Regions from separate parts of the Pantoea sp. X-Soil-TKNS-1279 genome, predicted to be linked through region 2. Evidence: predicted binding sites of a transcription regulator. Region 2 holds the regulator's gene; the other holds the start of a gene.
What was found. The regulator LexA, encoded in region 2, represses DNA repair genes until DNA is damaged. The targets are predictions, from matches to a motif close to TNCTGTATGTACATACAGNA.

Region 1 (8,694 bases), 1.2 Mb from region 2:
ATGCGTGTCGAGATGGGATCATTGACCACGCTGTTCAGTGGCGGTGTGAGCTTTGATGTGCCAACTGGCTGGGAGCTGGGCGAAGTGGCGCAGAACAAGGCGGAATACCATCTGTTTGACGATCAACGCAGTATTCAGGATTCGTTGTATACCAAGCATATCGATTTCCTGATGTTCTTCTCTGACTCCATTCGAGGTCTACAGGCGGGAGCACCGGTGGAGTTTCGCGGTATCCGGCTTGGCACGGTGGCGAAAGCACCTTACATGATCCCGGGCCTGGATCAGGCGCTGGACAATGATTATCGTGTGCCGGTATTGATTCGTATTGAGCCTGATCGCTTCATTACCCGTCTGGGCGGAGATTTTAACCTTGAGCAACATCTGCAAGATGGTAAAAAGCGCGGCCTGCGTGCCACGTTGAAAACAGGGAATCTGCTTTCCGGCGCACTCTACGTTGATCTGGACTTCTATGACAACGTGGCGGCGTATAAAGGGCCGAATAAAGTTGCCGGTTTCGAAGTGATTCCGACGGTCAGCGGCGGCCTCAGTCAGATTCAACAAAAACTGATGGCGGCATTGGATAAGATTAACAATCTACCGTTGAATCCGATGATTAATGAGGCAACCGGTACGCTGAAAGAGAGTCAGAAAACGTTGCAGCAGTTGCAAAAAACGCTGAATAACCTGAATCAGATCACTGCCAGCCCGGCGATGAAGACGTTACCGGCTGATATGCAGCAGACATTGCGTGAGCTGAACCGCAGCATGAAAGGGTTGCAACCGGGATCGCCTGCTTATAACAAGCTGGTGGGCGGTATGCAGCAACTCGATAAGACGCTGCGTGAATTGCAGCCGGTGTTGAAGACACTGAACAGCAAAAGCAACGCGCTGGTGTTTGAAGCCAAGCCGGGTGAGGACCCACAGCCAAAGAGGGCGAAACAGTGAAAAAAGGGTTGATGATTGGGGCGATGCTGCTGCTGGCGGGTTGCAGCAGCACCGTTGAAACGATGTACTATCAACTCCCGACAGGTGCCGCTATGGCACCTGTCAGCAGCGATGCCAGCAGTAAGCAGCCGATGCTTTGGGTTCAGCAGGTCAGCGTGCCGGATTATCTGGCAGGCAATGGTTTGGTGTACCAGACCAGCGACGTGAAATACGTCATTGCCGCTAATAATCTTTGGGCCAGTCCGCTTGACCAGCAATTGCAGCAAACGCTGGTGAATAATCTGAGCCGTGCGTTGCCGGGCCGCCTGGTATCAGGCTCGCCGTTGGCTGAGACGCACGATACCCTGACCGTCAATGTGACCGGTTTTCAGGGGCGCTTTGACGGTAAAGCCATTGTGAGTGGGGAGTGGGTGCTGCAACATGAAGGGCGTCTTATCAAACATGGCTTTAATCTGACGCTGCCACAGACTGAAGACGGTTACGATGCCCTGGTGCGTACCCTGGCGCTTGGTTGGCAACAAGTTGCTCAGCAGATAGCGAATAATGCGATCGCGTTAAATTAAGAATTGTTCGAAGCTTATCTAAGTCCTTGATTTGTCATTAACGAGTGGCAAAAATATCAGGGACTTTTTTATTGTCTAATCAGCCAGATAAGAGATTTTTCCGAAAATTTACCTCATTCTGTGATGTCGGTTTCAGGTCATATTTATGACATTGGCGTGAAATTTGCGCATTGATCTTTTCGGCGCATGGCGTTAGAACGTTAGAGTGGTTGAACATTTTTCCGCCACTCTATCTTTCCACCAGATTCCACCAGACCTGAAATGAGGGAAACGAGGTATGAAGAGACAGAAACGAGACCGCCTGGAACGAGCACATTCACGAGGCTATCAGGCCGGTATTACGGGACGCTCAAAAGAGATTTGCCCGTATCAAATGATCGACGCACGGTCTCACTGGTTGGGAGGTTGGCGACAAGCCATGGAGGACAGGTCGGCGGTGGCTTAGCACTGCCGGATGTCTATCAATAAGGAACAAACCTCCGCGTAATGCGGAGGTTGTCATTTATACCCGTCATAACCTGAGATACCTCGAGTCATTTCGGGTATAGGGAGATTAGAAAGCGGTGGTGTCTTTGAACAGACCCACTTTCAGGTCAGTTGCCGAGTAAATCAGATTACCGTCGACAAATACCTCGCCATCAGCAACGCCCATCACCAGTTTGCGGTTGATGACACGTTTGAAGTGAATTTTATACGTCACTTTCTTCGCTGTTGGCAGCACCTGACCGGTGAATTTCACTTCGCCCACGCCCAACGCGCGGCCTTTGCCTTCGGCACCCAACCAACCCAGATAGAAGCCAACCAGCTGCCACATGGCATCCAGGCCCAGACAACCCGGCATAACGGGGTCGCCGATGAAGTGGCAATCAAAGAACCACAGGTCAGGACGGATATCCAGCTCGGCTTCGACAAAGCCTTTGTCGTATTTGCCGCCGTCTTCAGTCATTTTGACCACGCGGTCCATCATCAACATATTGCCTGATGGAAGCGGCGGTCCGTTTTCGCCAAACAGTTCTCCGCGACCTGAGGCAACCAGGTCTTCTTTGCTATAGGATTCGCGTTTATCTACCATGTTCTCAATAAGCCTTATTTAGTGAAGCCCGAATATTAGCGAACAGTTGTACGCCGGGCAATGCTATCAGCTGTGGTTGAACCAGTTAAGCCAACGTAAGGGCCACGGACGCTGACGCGTCTCCTGCTGATTCAGCTGCGCGATACGTTCCTGGATAGTGCTCAGCAGGGAGTCCCCGCTTTCACTTTGCCACACCACACCGGTTAGCAGTGGTAATGCCTCATCGACGCTCTCAATCGCCCAGATATGGAACTGGCCCTGCTGGACCGCTTCAATCACCGCAGCGTTGAGACTCAGATGGCGGACATTACTGGCGGGCAAAATGACGCCCTGCTGGCCGGTAAGACCACGTTCGTGACAAATACTGAAGAAGCCCTCAATTTTTTCATTGAGGCCACCCACTGGCTGTACATTGCCAAACTGATCAACCGAACCGGTGACGGCGATTTGCTGATTGAGCGGTTGATTAGCCAGTGCACTGATTAGCGCGCAAAGCTCGGCCAGTGATGCGCTGTCACCATCGACTTCAGAATAGGATTGTTCAAACACCAGTGAAGCAGAGAAGGGGAGTTGCTGCTCCAGCTCCAGCTCGGCAATCAGGTAAGCCTGCATAATCATCATGCCTTTCGCATGGATATTGCCGCCCAGTTCCGCTTTGCGTTCGACGTCAGTGAACTCGCCATCACCCGGATGCACTACGCAAGTAATACGCGACGGTTCGCCCCAGGGACGTGGATGGCCTGGAAACTCAATAACAGACAGGCCATTGATCTGACCAACCACTTCTCCTTCCGTTTCGATCATGATCTGGTTTAGCAGAATTTCATCACGCATGCGATCGGCAAGGAAACTTTCGCGCCACTGCCGCGCCTCCAGTGCATCCTTTAGGGCTTCGGCATTAAGGACGTCGCCGTGCAGCGCGGCTTCCTGCATCTGGCGGCGCAACCAGCGTGGGCACAGCGGTAAGGTGTCCTGATCGCCAGTGTTCCGTACCGCCTCATTGATTAGCACAGGCCAGAAATCTGTTTCAGGATTCGGTAAACCGGCCAGACCGGCCTGGGTGAGTGTCCACTGACACCAGGCGGTCATATCGTCTTCATCGACCAACTGCAAGCTTTCTTCAAACTCGCTGTAAAGCGCCATTTCGTGCGCTTCGGCGTCCAAAGCCTGAAAATCAGCCAATGCATCACGTTCGCCGCACAGGATCAGGCGCAGCTGAAACGGTAACGCTGGAATCGTGACCGGTAATGGCTGACGTTCATCTGATGAATACCATTCAAAACGGCCCTGCTCGATACATTTTTTCAGTCGTAACCACATCAGCGGCTGAGCCAGCAATGTATTGACGCTGAGGATCAGGGTGCCGCCATTGGCGCGATGAATTAAGCCTGGCTCGAGCTGGACCCGATCTTTATATTGACGGACGCAGCCAAACAGTTGTTCAAATTCGATCCAGTCTGCATAGTGCACGCCACCCTGGCTGGTGAAAGGGCGGTTTTCTGTCGCTGGCAACAGGCTGACATTGTCACCCATCACCAGATAATCACCACCAAACAGGGCGGTTTCATCAGGCTGAAAGCGCTGTGCAGCCGAGGCAATCCAGGCGAGGTAGTCGTTATTTTCCTGACTGCGTAACAGCAGCAGTGGAAAACCCTGTTGTTGATGATGTAAATGCGCCAGGGCATTCAGCAGACGCGGCTGGACCGCGGCTAGACTATCGCTATCTTCCAGTGAAACATTGGAGAAAATGGATTGGTAGCGGGTGCTATCCGGCTGCAGGGCTTGCCACGTAAGTTGAGAGCTGGTCAAAATATTCCATTCGTCGAATTCGGGAAAAGCGCGATTATACAGGAATCAACCAGGTTAAGCACTGCGGAGTTCCGGCCCGAATTGTGATGACCGCAACATGTTTTTCCTTGCTGCATCCAGGAAAAAAGCTGTTATTCTTAGTTTGTTACGTGATCACGATGAGATTCCGATGAAATACCAGCAGCTCGAAAATCTTGAAAGTGGATGGAAGTGGAAATACCTGGTGAAAAAGCATCGGGAAGGTGAGCTGATCACCCGTCATCTGGAGCTGAGTGCTGCTCAGGCCGCGGTAGACCTGCTGTTGACGATGGAGAATAGCCCTGTCGAAGTCAACGCATGGATTGACCAGCATATTCATCCGGATTTGGAAAACCGTCTTAAGCAGACGATCCGTGCTCGTCGTAAGCGCCACTTTAATGCGGAGCACCAGCATACCAGGAAGAAATCAATCGATTTGGAATATCTGGTGTGGCAACGGCTGGCAGGACTGGCGCAGCGTCGCAGCAGCACGCTTTCTGAAACGATTGTGCAGTTGATTGAAGATGCGGAACGCAAAGAGAAGTATGCCAGCCAGATGTCGACACTGAAGCAGGACTTACAGGCTATTCTGGGTAAAGGTGATGCAGGTAGCGAGTAATCTATTGGTTGCCGTCTGCCAGGTATAAAAAAACCCCGCCGAAGCGGGGTTTTTATTACGCGAAAACTTAAGCCTGCGGCTGAGTTACCACGTCTTTGATACCTTTCACGTCGATTTCAACGCGACGGTCCGGCGCCAGGCAGTCGATCAGGGCGTTGCGGCCTTTCACGCTGTCACAGGTGTTGCCAGTAACCGGGTTAGATTTGCCCATGCCACGTGCAGAGATTTTGTTGGACGGGATACCTTTAGATACCAGGTAGTCGACAACAGACTGAGCACGTTTCTCAGACAGTTTCTGGTTGTACTGCTCTGAACCGATACGGTCGGTGAAGCCCAGAACCACGACTGAACCGTCTTTCGGGTCCAGTGAGCTCAGCTGGCTGTACAGCTGATCCAGAGCCTGCTGACCTTCCGGCTTCAGGGTTGCTTTGTTGAAGTTGAACAGAACGTCAGACTTCAGGGTGAAACGCTTGGTTTCAACAACCGGAGCTGGGGCCGGAGTCGGAGCAACAACCGGTGCAGCAGCTTCGTCCTGACCGAAACGGTAAGAAACACCGACGCTCAGCATGCTGTTGTCAGGGCGTGCGCCAACGGTGCCTGCGTCGCCGATGTTGTTAACCCACTGGTAGTCCAGACGAGTAGCCCAGTTTTTGGTCAGTGCGTATTCAACACCAACAGCAGCCAGCGGAGAAACGCCGGTGTCGTGGTCGCTGATGCGGCCAGTAGTCGGGTTGGTCTGAGTTGAGTCAGCACGCCATACCATGCCGCCCAGACGGGTGTACACGTCCAGGTCGTCAGTGATCGGGTAGCTCAGTTTAGCAGCCAGCTGAACGCCTTGTGCTTTGAACGCGCCGTTAGTCACGCTGCCTTTGTTCGGCATACGGCCCAGCCAGTCGTAGCCCAGCTCGAAGCCCAGGTACGGGTTAGCCTGGTAGCCCAGGAATGCACCTGCGCCCAGTTGACTTTCGTGAGTCGGACCGTTGTTGTTCTCATAACCGTTACCGTAGTAACCAGTATCGTGATACTGAGACCAGCCCAGTTTAGCACCGGTATACCAGGTGTCATCTTTAGGAGCGGCCTGCGCTACGGTAGCGAAGCCAGCCAGTGCCACTGCAATTGCGATAGCTGTCTTTTTCATTTTGCGCCTCGTTATCATCCAAATAGGCAATGAGCAAAAATAGTTTGCTCTTGGTTTAATCCTTCGCCGGGTCAAAACGCTCGCTTATGACTCTACCGAAAAAACGGAGGTTATTGAGCACCCTGGCGAGGTAAAGTCTACAACGAGATTGGAAAGTTACAAGTATGATGTGACGCCAGGCGATAAAAAAACAGGGATTTATACACACATTTTAACAATTGACACGGCATAATCTTCGTGATCAGAAATGAAAAAATCGGCTAAGCCATTGTCTAAGCTGGCGGGACAAGAATCAGTGGCTTAGCGTCAACTTCCGCAAAAAACAGCGTGAGAAAAATCCTAATTTTACTTAATGAAACAAATCTGAGGGAATTTTTGACGCAGATGGTTGTCTGCACAAAACCCCATCGTGTCCCTGAGGACGCATCACCAAACCCAAAGCTTCCCCTTCAGCAGCAGCCTGTTTGAGTTCACGACGTTCATCATCATTCAGCTCATAAGGGATCCACGCCAGCACGACGCTATAGTTACCGGTGCGCAGAGCTTTAACCATGCTTTCAACCGTACTGTAGCGTTCAGATTCAGTGATGTGCATGCTCTTTTCCAGCGGCAAACCAGATTGTTGCATCCAATGGCGATTCAGCTTATGTGCAGGCGTTAACCACAGCTGCCAGCGTGATTGTAAGCTCAATTGTTTTAGCACCGGCAGCAGCAGTAATTGCATCATGCCAGGTTGCTCGCTGTAGCGAAGTTCTGTAATGCCACCCAAAGAAGGTTGCGCTACGTCTGAAGTCGCAAAACGGTGAGAACGATCAGCGGTGCCAGAGAATTGAGTACGCATAATTTAATCACTCAGTAATGAACTGTATGAATATACAGTAATGAGTTCCTGGATAAAGATCAACCTCAATTTCTGAAAACGTCTCGCAAAATCGGACAAATTTTCACCTCGAATGCATTTATTCATTGAACAGCTGGAACGTTTTCAATATCTTCTAACCTGATGAATACATGAAGTATTTATTAGGACAGTTCTGGTAAAAGGAATTCAGGAAGGTATCAGGATGAAAAAATCTCACCCAATCGTCGAACAATCGAAAGCACAATTAGCCGCGCTAGGCGAAATTGAATCCCGCACGCAGTTTGGTGGTTATACGCTCTCAGTGGAAAAGGTTGTCTTTGCGTTTATCAATGAAGATGCGCTTTATCTACGTGCCTGTGAAGCGGTGACGACCTATGCGACGCAATGCCCGATGGAGCCGCTGATATACAGTAAACGCGGTATACCGGTGACACTGAGTTATTACAAAGTCGACAAGCGTCTTTGGCAGGAACCGGAACAGTTAATGCGGCTATCCTCTGGGGCGCTACACGCTGCGCGTGAGGAGTTGCAAACCCGTTATGTCTCACTGCGGCTGAAGGATTTGCCCAATCTCAGCCTGCGTATGGAAATGATGCTACATAAGGTCGGCATCTGCTCGGTCAAACATCTGTGTGAAACAGGTGCCAAGAAAAGTTGGCTGAAACTTCGCACCATCAATAAGCATATCGGCCTGAAGACGCTGCTGGCTCTCGAGGGAGCGATTTCGGGCCATCACGAGGCGGCATTGCCTCGTGAGGTCCGGGAGGAGTTATGCGCGTGGTATCAAAAAACGCTCCGCTAACAGCGGTTCAATCTGCTGCGAGGGTGCGGCGTAGGCGCGCAATTTCAGGTAACAGCGCGATTAATAATCCCAACTGCTGCAAAACTAACGGAGCTTGCGTCTCCGGGCTGGATTTCATTTCCGCCAGTCGATGCAGCAGGGTCTGCTGCATCTGCGTTGCCTCAGCATCGCTGACGCGTTCAATTTGCAAAACATCATCAACAAAGCACACCGCATCATCCAGCAACGTTAATAGTCGGGTGTCATTTAACCTGACCCGATGAGCGCCCAGCGCGGATATATAGCTGAGAAAGGAGTGATTCAGACAAAGTAACCGAAAGGCGTTTTCACGTAATGATTGCTGATGACGGGCTTCATTGCTCATATTTGACACCACCGAGGCCAGTTCGGCATCGGCATTGTGCGCATCTCGCCGCGCAACACGATAAGCCAGACGATTATCCTTGCCCTGATGATATTGCTCCATAATGGCATCAAGGTATCGGCAGTTAGCATTGAGCGTACGCTCGGCTACCGCAGGCAACTGGCGGAAGCGCCAGTCTGGCCAGACGAAAGCGACAGCAAGCCAGGCTAAGCCGCACCCCAGCAACGTATCCACCACACGCGGCAGGGCGACTTCAAAGCCCTCTCCCAACAGATTGAAGCAGAGGAGCACCAGCAGGGTAATGAAGAGCGTTGCCTGAGCATATTGTATCTGGCGAAACGCGAAGAACAGCACACCACTGAGCACAATCAATACCAGCTGTCCTTCGATGGAAGGCACCAGCCAGAGCACCGGTAAACCGATGGCAATCCCTGCCAGCGTCCCGCCAATACGCAACGCCAGTCGCCGTCGGGTGGCATTATAATTCGGCTGACAGACAAAC
Region 2 (8,694 bases):
CCACGTCATCGACGAAACAATTTACCAGCCCCTTATTGTGAACCTGGGCTAACGATTTATTGCTGTGAAATGAAAGGAAATAGCACTGCTATTCGCAGAATTGACTGCTGAAGCGTCAATCTGTCGTGTATTTATGCAAAAAAATAAACGGCATTTAAATTAAGACCAGATATTACTTAAGACCTTTTGAACCTTAGTCGCTAAGTCGGTGAGTTGCAAAGCAAAAAATGATAAGCCTCTGTAATGAGGTCAGAGCAAGCAGAATCAATGGTGACAGGGTGAGAAGAGTCTGCGAAAAATTGCGCGGCTAACCTGATGAAAAAATGAAATTTTATTGAGAGAGTTAAGAAGAAAAAGCAATCACAGCAGCGTAAAAATTTGTGTGATAAAATAACATCACTCGCAACCAGGAGAACGCTTATGTCAAATCTGTCGCCCGACCAACTGCTTACTCAGGCAGAGACACTCTGTCTGCAACGCGGTGTACGTCTGACCTCACAACGCGCCGAGGTGCTGCGCCTGATGGCAGAACAGAATGGATCGATCAGCGCCTATGATTTGCTGGATCAGTTGCGTGTCAGTGAGCCCCAGGCAAAACCCCCCACTATTTACCGTGCACTGGACTTCCTGCTGGAGCAGGGTTTTATCCATCGTGTGGAGTCCAATAACAGCTACGTGGTTTGCCATCATTTCGATGAACCGGCACATACCTCAGTCATGCTGGTGTGCGATCGTTGTGCCGCAGTCAGTGAAAAGCACGCGCATGGCGTGGAAAAGATCATTGCAGGCCTGGCCGAACAGGCCGGTTTTTCCTTGCGACACAGCGTCATAGAAGCACACGGTCTGTGTGAAAATTGTGTTGAAGTAGAAGCCTGTACGCATCACGAAAGCTGTGAGCACGATCATCAGGTGGAAAGTAAGAAGCGGGGTAAAAAAGGATAGATGGCACATCCCTGTGCCAGCCCGATCATCACGATCGGAGGGCAGGAGCATCGTCCTTAAACGGGTCCGTTACCAGCGATAATCCTTGTTGTGACTTTCCCAGTCTTTAACTTCTCGCTCGGCCTGATCTTTTGCATAGCCGTAGCGTTCCTGAATTTTCCCGACAAGCTGATCGCGTTTCCCTTCAATGACCGTCATATCGTCATCCGTCAGCTTGCCCCATTTTTCTTTCACTTTCCCTTTGAATTGTTTCCAGTTTCCGCTCACTTCGTCTTTGTTCATAACCTTTCTCCATGTTATGTCGAGTGATAGTGGTGGAATACCCAACGCCAGCGGGTAAAACCAACATAAAGCGCCACTCATTCGCGCCGACAAGGATAATTATAGTAGACATTGCGGAATGGTTAGCACACTTACGGATTATTCTGTATTCAAAGCATCATAGTTAACTGTTTGCGAACCAGCTGTCATGACGCCAGTGACGACGCCAGACGAACCAGAGCGTTATTCCACGCACGGCCAGAAACACCGTCACCGCCAGCCACAATCCATGATTACCTAACCAGGGAAGCGTCAGTAATGACAGGCCATAACCGAGCGCCGCCAGCGCCATGCTGTTACGCATTTCCCGGCCGCGCGTTGCCCCGATAAACATGCCATCCAACAGGTAGCACCACACGCCCACTAACGGCATCACTACCTGCCATAGCAGATAGCGATCGGCCGCATCGCGTAATGCTTCCAGTGAAGTCAGCAGGGCCACGATATGGGTGCCAAATAACGCATAAATCGCCGCAAACAGCAGCGCGACCAACCCCGCCTGACGGCAGGCAGCATGCCAGATCAGCAATAGCCGGCTGCGATCTTTGGCACCGACGGCTTCACCAGAACACGCTTCAACCGCATAAGCAAAGCCATCCTGTGCATACGCGGTGAAAGTCAGAAACATCAACAGCACCGCATTGACCGCTACCACATCCGGGCCAATACGTGCACCGAGTATCGTCAGGGAAGCAAAGCAGATTTGTAGCAGGAAGGAGCGCAACATAATGTCGCGATTGAGGCGAAACAGACGAGCAGCATCACCGCGCCAACTCTCCCGCAGCATCGCCAAATCAATTCCGCGCAGCTTCAATACACGCGCCACCATCCATAATCCGACGGCAAGGGTCGTATATTCAGCCAGTGCCGTTGCTGCTGCGGCACCTGCTACGCCCCAATGCAGCCCCAACACAAACGCCAGATCCAACAGGATATTGACCAAATTCCCCACCACCAGTAGCACCACTGGCGCACGCGCATATTGCACCCCCAACAACCAACCGAGGATGACCAGGTTTGCCAGCGTGGCGGGAGCGCTCAGCCAGCGAATCTGAATGAACAATTGCGCCTGCTGTTGGACCTCCTGGCTGCCACCCATCAGCACCGCTGCCAGATTACTGACTGGCGTGCGCAGCAAAATAAACAGCACACCGGCCACCAGGGCAATGAGTAAAGGCTGGGTAAGCGCCCGAGCCAGTGCCTTTTTGTTGCCAGCACCAAATGCCTGAGCAGTCAGCCCGGTGGTGCTCATACGTAAAAACAGCAGCAACATAAAGATGAAACTGGTCGCCGTGGTGCCAACCGCCACACCGCCGAGATAAATGGGACTATCGAGATGACCAATGACGGCGGTATCAACCACGCCAAGTAGCGGAACAGTGATATTGGAGAGAATCATAGGCAGCGCCAGCCGCCAGAGTGCTTTGTCAGAGGAGGAAAACAGCTGCATCAGCCCGTCCCGGTTTGCTGCACTACCGTCTTGTCAGAGAATAAAACCACGGCAGCACAGAAGGCTGCCGTAGCAGGGGGAATCAAGGTATCAGAGCCACTCGCCGTTACGCACAATGCCTACCGCCAGCCCTTCGACCGTCAGGGATTGTTCGCGGGTATCAACAACAATCGGCTGGAAGTCGCTGTTTTCCGGCAGCAGTTGCACAATTGCGCCCTGCTTTTTCCAGCGCTTCACCGTGACTTCATCATCGATACGTGCGACGACAACCTGGCCGTTACGCACTTCCTGTGTTTTGTGTACCGCCAGCAGATCACCATCCATAATGCCGATATCTTTCATCGACATGCCGCTGACACGTAGCAGGAAATCAGCGCTGGGTTTGAACAGGTTAGCATCGACCTGGTAGTGCGCTTCAATGTGCTCCTGCGCCAGCAAAGGTTCACCCGCAGCGACACGGCCAACCAATGGCAGCCCCTCACTGGCTTCTTCTTCCATCAATAAACGAATGCCGCGCGAAGCGCCGGAAACGATCTCAATAACGCCTTTACGCGCTAATGCTTTCAGGTGTTCTTCTGCCGCATTAGGTGAGCGGAAGCCCAGCTGCGAAGCAATTTCCGCACGCGTTGGCGGCATGCCCGTCTGGTTAATATGGTCGCGAATCAGATCATAGACCTGTTGCTGCCTGCTGGTTAACGCTTTCATCCCGCCCCCTGGTTGTTTATACAGTCGCTGTGAGTATATACAGGTATTGGTGAAATGGAAACCAAAACTGAGGGAAAAATCAGCGAGTTGATGAATCCGGAATCCTTATCGCAAATGTGACCAAAGCAGCGCGATCCAGACAAACAGCGCCAGTAAAATAGCCAGCAACACGGCGGCCGATCCCATGTCTTTCGCGCGTCCAGCCAGCGGATGGCGTTCCTGACCAATGCGGTCGACAACGGCTTCAATGGCGCTATTCAGGATCTCAACAATGACCACCAGCACTACGGAACCAATCATGAGTACGCGGGAAATAGCATCAACATCCAGCCAGCACGCCACTATAATTGCCACTAATGCGGCAATAGCTTCCTGGCGAAACGCTGCTTCATGTGTCCAGGCAGCGCGCAATCCCTGCCAGGAATAACCGGCTGCTTTCACTATCCTGAGAAAACCGGTGACGTTATTTGCCATGTCGTTGAACCCTTTACTCGTTTTGACGTCAATGTCTGGGCAGCCGGAGTGGTGCAGCCACAGATTTTCGCGGCGCATTCTGGTATGCTTGCCGCGCTTTGCTAACAAGAGGCTTGAAGTTGTCTATGTCAGGTTGGCGTAAACTTTATTATAAATTATTGAATTTACCACTCTCCATTTTGGTAAAGAGTAAGGCCATTCCCGCCGATCCCGTGTCCGAGCATGGACTGGATCCGACGCGGCCTATCCTGTATGTACTGCCTTATGATTCCAAGGCCGATCTCCTCACACTGCGTTCGCAGTGTCTGAAACACGATCTGCCGGATCCGCTCGCACCGCTGGAAATTGACGGCTCATTGCTGCCGCGACATGTGTTTATCCACGATGGACCGCGTGTTTTCCCGTATTTCGTGCCGAATCTGGAGTCCGTAAAGCTGTTCCATGACTACCTTGATCTGCACCGCAGCAACCCGGAGCTGGATGTACAGATGCTGCCAGTATCGGTGATGTTTGGACGTGCACCAGGACGTGAAGTTCAGGGAGAATCCACCCCTCACCTGCGTATTCTGAACGGTGTGCAGAAATTCTTCGCCATTCTCTGGCATGGTCGCGATAGCTTTGTGCGCTTTTCGCCGACCGTTTCACTGCGCCAGATGGCGACCGAACACGGTACGGATAAGTCGATAGCCCAGAAGCTGGCACGCGTGGCGCGGATCCACTTCGCCCGCCAGCGTCTGGCTGCGATTGGCCCGCGCTTGCCCGCCCGCCAGGATCTGTTTAATAAGCTGCTGCAATCGAAAGCGATTGAAAAAGCGGTGGAAGACGAGGCGCGCAGCAAAAAGATTTCCCACGAGAAAGCACAGCAAAACGCCGTCGAATTGATGGAAGAGATTGCTGCCGACTTCTCGTATGAAGCTATCCGCGTCACCGATCGCGTGATGGGCTGGATGTGGAGTCGTCTCTATCAGGGGATCAACGTGAATGGTGGCGAGCGAGTGCGCCAGTTGGCACAGGATGGACATGAGATTGTTTATGTCCCCTGCCATCGTAGCCACATGGATTACTTGCTGCTTTCCTACGTTCTCTACCATCAGGGACTGGTGCCGCCGCACATCGCCGCAGGTATCAATCTGAATTTCTGGCCCGCCGGGCCGATTTTCCGTCGCCTTGGCGCGTTCTTTATTCGCCGCACCTTCAAGGGCAACAAGCTTTACTCTACGGTCTTCCGTGAATATCTGGGCGAGTTGTTTAATCGCGGTTATTCGGTTGAGTACTTTGTGGAAGGCGGGCGCTCACGTACTGGCCGCTTGCTGGAACCAAAAACCGGCACGCTGTCGATGACATTGCAGGCATTGCTACGCGGCGGTAGCCGTCCCATCACCTTCGTGCCGATTTATATTGGCTACGAACATGTGATGGAAGTCGGCACCTATGCCAAAGAACTGCGTGGTGCAGCGAAAGAAAAAGAAGGCTTTATGCAGATGGTGCGCGGCCTGCGTAAGCTGCGCAATCTTGGCCAGGGTTATGTGAACTTCGGTGAACCCCTGCCGTTGGTGAACTATCTGAACAAACATGTGCCGGAATGGCGCGAGGCGATTGATCCGATCGAGCCGCAGCGTCAGGCGTGGATGAACCCCGCAGTGAATGACATCGCCAACCGCCTGATGGTGCGGATTAACGATGCGGGTGCCGCCAATGCCATGAACCTGTGCGTCACCGCGTTACTGGCTTCTCGTCAGCGTTCGCTGACCCGCGAACAGCTCATTGAGCAACTGGAGTGTTACACCCAATTGCTGCGCAATGTGCCCTACTCACCGGAAGCCACGGTGCCGAATCTCAGCGCTGAAGCCCTGCTGGATCACGCGATGGGCATGAATAAGTTCGAGACTGAGCAAGATAATATCGGTGACATCATCATCCTGCCGCGTGAGCAGGCAGTGTTGATGACCTACTATCGCAACAACATTCAACACATGCTGGTGATGCCGTCGCTGATTGCCGCGATTGTGCAGCAGCATCGTGAAATCAGTGAAGCTGAATTGTTGCGTCAGGTCGCGCTGGTCTATCCGATGCTGAAGAGTGAACTGTTCCTGCGCTGGAGCAACAATGAGTTGCCTGAGCTGATTCAGTCGCTGTGCAACGAGATGGCGCGTCAGGGTCTGATCACGCAACAAAACGGTCAGGTACAAATGACCACCGCGCGCTATCGCACGCTACAACTACTGGCGGCGGGTATCCGTGAAACGCTCCAGCGTTTTGCCATCACCTTCTCGATTCTCAGTGCGAAACCCACCATCAACCGTGGCACGCTGGAAAAAGAGAGCCGTACGCTGGCACAGCGTTTGTCGGTGCTGCACGGCATCAATGCCCCTGAGTTCTTTGATAAAGCGGTGTTCACCGCGCTGGTGCTGACCCTGCGCGATGAAGGCTATATCAGCGACAGTGGCGATGCCGAGCCAGGGCAGACACAAGCCATGTGGCAAATGCTGGCCGAATTGGTGACCAGCGATGTGCGTCTGACCATCGAGAGTGCAGTCGCTCACGATTAAGGTGCTAATTAAAAAGCCGTCATCCACTGGATGACGGCTTTTTTACTTCAACAATCGCACGAAAAATCGCGCTGCTACAGCAAATCGATAAACGGCTGAGTATTCAACAGAATACCGATAAACAGCACCAGACCAACGTAGTTGTTATTCAGGAATGCCTGGAAGCAGGGTTCGCGCTCGCGTTGAGCTATCAACTTCTGCTGATGGACAAACAAGCCTGCCGCTAACAGCAGCGACCAGTAAAACGCGCCATTCAGATTCAGCAGCATCCCCACCAGCACCATCAGACCCAGCGTTGCCAGCTGCAACAAGCCGATGATCAACTTGTCATAGCGACCAAACAGAATGGCCGTCGATTTCACGCCTATCTTTAAATCATCGTCCCGATCCACCATAGCGTATTGTGTATCGTACGCGACCGTCCAGCACAGGTTGGCGATAAATACCAGCCAGCAGACTAAAGGTAAGGACTCACTAACTGCCGCCCAGCCCATGGGAATGGCCCAGCCAAAAGCAGCGCCCAGCACCACCTGTGGCAGATGGGTATAACGCTTCATGAAGGGATAAACCCAGGCCAGCGCCAGCCCCACCACTGACAACATAATCGTCATGCGATTCATGGTAAGCACCAGCAAAAACGCCAGCAGAGCTAAGCCCACAAACAGCAGCTTCGCTTCTTTTTCCGTCACCAGCCCACTCGCCAACGGGCGTGCCGCGGTACGTTTCACATGTCCATCGACTTTACGGTCAGCGTAGTCATTAATGACGCAACCCGCAGCACGCATCACAACGACACCCAACACAAACACCAGCAGCACCGGGAGTGGGGGAATCGCCATGCCGGATAACCACAGCGCCCATAGCGTTGGCCACAGCAGCAGCAGCGTGCCAATCGGTTTATCAATGCGCATCAGGCGGCTGTAGGCCTGTAATTTATTTATTCCCAGGGTCTTTTGCACAATCCTTATCCTTAATCCAGCGCGCGGTAAAGCGGCGACGCCGGTAAAAACAGTTCAGTTAACAACAGCGGTTTGCCGGAGAGGCGTAAACGGGAACGCCGTCCCCACAGCGCACCGACTTGACCCGGATCGATAAAATCTCGCGTCAGGGTAGAGTCGGCAAACAGATAGCGCCCGAGTGGGCGTGTACCAAGCTGCTGTAGCATCTGCTCAGGGCCATTAAGCGTGCTTTCCGGCACCAGGGTGCGGCCAGCCAGCCAGGGGACACCATCGCCGCATAACAAAATTTCTCGCAGCCAGAAGCGCTGATCGGCGGGTAGCAAATCCCCTTCCTCTTGCAATTCACCGGCATCAATAAAGGCTTCACGTACCAGTTGCACCGTGACTTGCTGGCAATGCTGCTCAAAGCGTCGTGTCATCGAGTCTTCTTCCATTAGCCAGTCGAGCAAGGGTGCGGTTAGCAGCGGGGAAGAAGCAGGCAGCCAGTGTAGCGCGCGCAATTGCGCCAGCGCATCCTGAGACATAAAAACTCTCCACAGAAAAAAGTGCGCCCAGTGTAACGCACCACCGCCGCAGCGCGAATAACGAAGCGTTACCGGAAATGCGTTGTAAGTTAATTCAATGCAAAACCGCTATGCTTGCTTCAGTTCACCAGGCTACTAAGGAGATGTCATGACACCAGAACAACATCAGGATCTGTTAAACGCACTGGAGCACCCCCTCAACGACCAGTCACTCAGTTGGGTCGCCACACAAAACAGCCTTACCACTGCCCAATTCGCTCAGGGCAGCCGTTTCCAACAAACACAGCAGGCGATGCTGCGCTGGCTGAATGACAAGTCCAACATTCCCTGGGTTACCCACTATCGCGAGAACCTGTATAACTTCTGGCAGGATGAGAAACATCCGCGCGGTATCTGGCGGCGTACTAACGCCGTCTCGTATCAGAGCACCGAACCCGAGTGGGAAACCGTGCTGGATTTGGATCAACTCAACCAGCAGGAAAACAGCCACTGGAGTTTTCATGGCGCCCAGCCACTCTACCCCGACTACGCGCGTGCGCTGATTTACCTCTCCAGCGGCGGCGATGCCTGTGAGATACGCGAGTTTGATCTGGTCAGTAAGACCTTTATCAACGACGGCTTTTTTCTCCCTGTCAGCAAAAGCCGGGTGAGTTGGGTGGATGAAAACACCCTTCTACTCAGCCTGGATGCGGGGGGCGAAACCCTGACCTCTTCCGGCTATCCACGCTGTGTCCGGCGCTGGCAGCGCGGCACGTCACCTGAATCCGCCC

Region 1: the regulator LexA is predicted to act here: its motif matches at 7,026-7,045, upstream of sulA (SOS-induced cell division inhibitor SulA).

The regions. Positions count from the first base shown of each region.
Region 1 covers NZ_AP035948.1:1,593,605-1,602,298, forward strand. The annotation lists gene pqiB (intermembrane transport protein PqiB) at 1-945, shown strand, start outside; gene pqiC (membrane integrity-associated transporter subunit PqiC) at 942-1,508, shown strand; gene rmf (ribosome modulation factor) at 1,786-1,953, shown strand; gene fabA (bifunctional 3-hydroxydecanoyl-ACP dehydratase/trans-2-decenoyl-ACP isomerase) at 2,062-2,580, opposite strand; partial or broken gene AC6I8N_RS07395 (AAA family ATPase) at 2,647-4,505, opposite strand; gene matP (macrodomain Ter protein MatP) at 4,559-5,026, shown strand; gene ompA (porin OmpA) at 5,094-6,164, opposite strand; gene sulA (SOS-induced cell division inhibitor SulA) at 6,514-7,005, opposite strand; gene AC6I8N_RS07415 (TfoX/Sxy family DNA transformation protein) at 7,229-7,828, shown strand; gene yccS (YccS family putative transporter) at 7,836-8,694, opposite strand, start outside.
Region 2 covers NZ_AP035948.1:378,533-387,226, reverse strand. The annotation lists gene zur (zinc uptake transcriptional repressor Zur) at 421-942, shown strand; gene AC6I8N_RS01735 (CsbD family protein) at 1,012-1,224, opposite strand; gene dinF (MATE family efflux transporter DinF) at 1,388-2,713, opposite strand; gene lexA (transcriptional repressor LexA) at 2,804-3,418, opposite strand; gene AC6I8N_RS01720 (diacylglycerol kinase) at 3,524-3,892, opposite strand; gene plsB (glycerol-3-phosphate 1-O-acyltransferase PlsB) at 4,018-6,441, shown strand; gene ubiA (4-hydroxybenzoate octaprenyltransferase) at 6,516-7,400, opposite strand; gene ubiC (chorismate lyase) at 7,412-7,924, opposite strand; gene AC6I8N_RS01700 (prolyl oligopeptidase family serine peptidase) at 8,073-8,694, shown strand, end outside.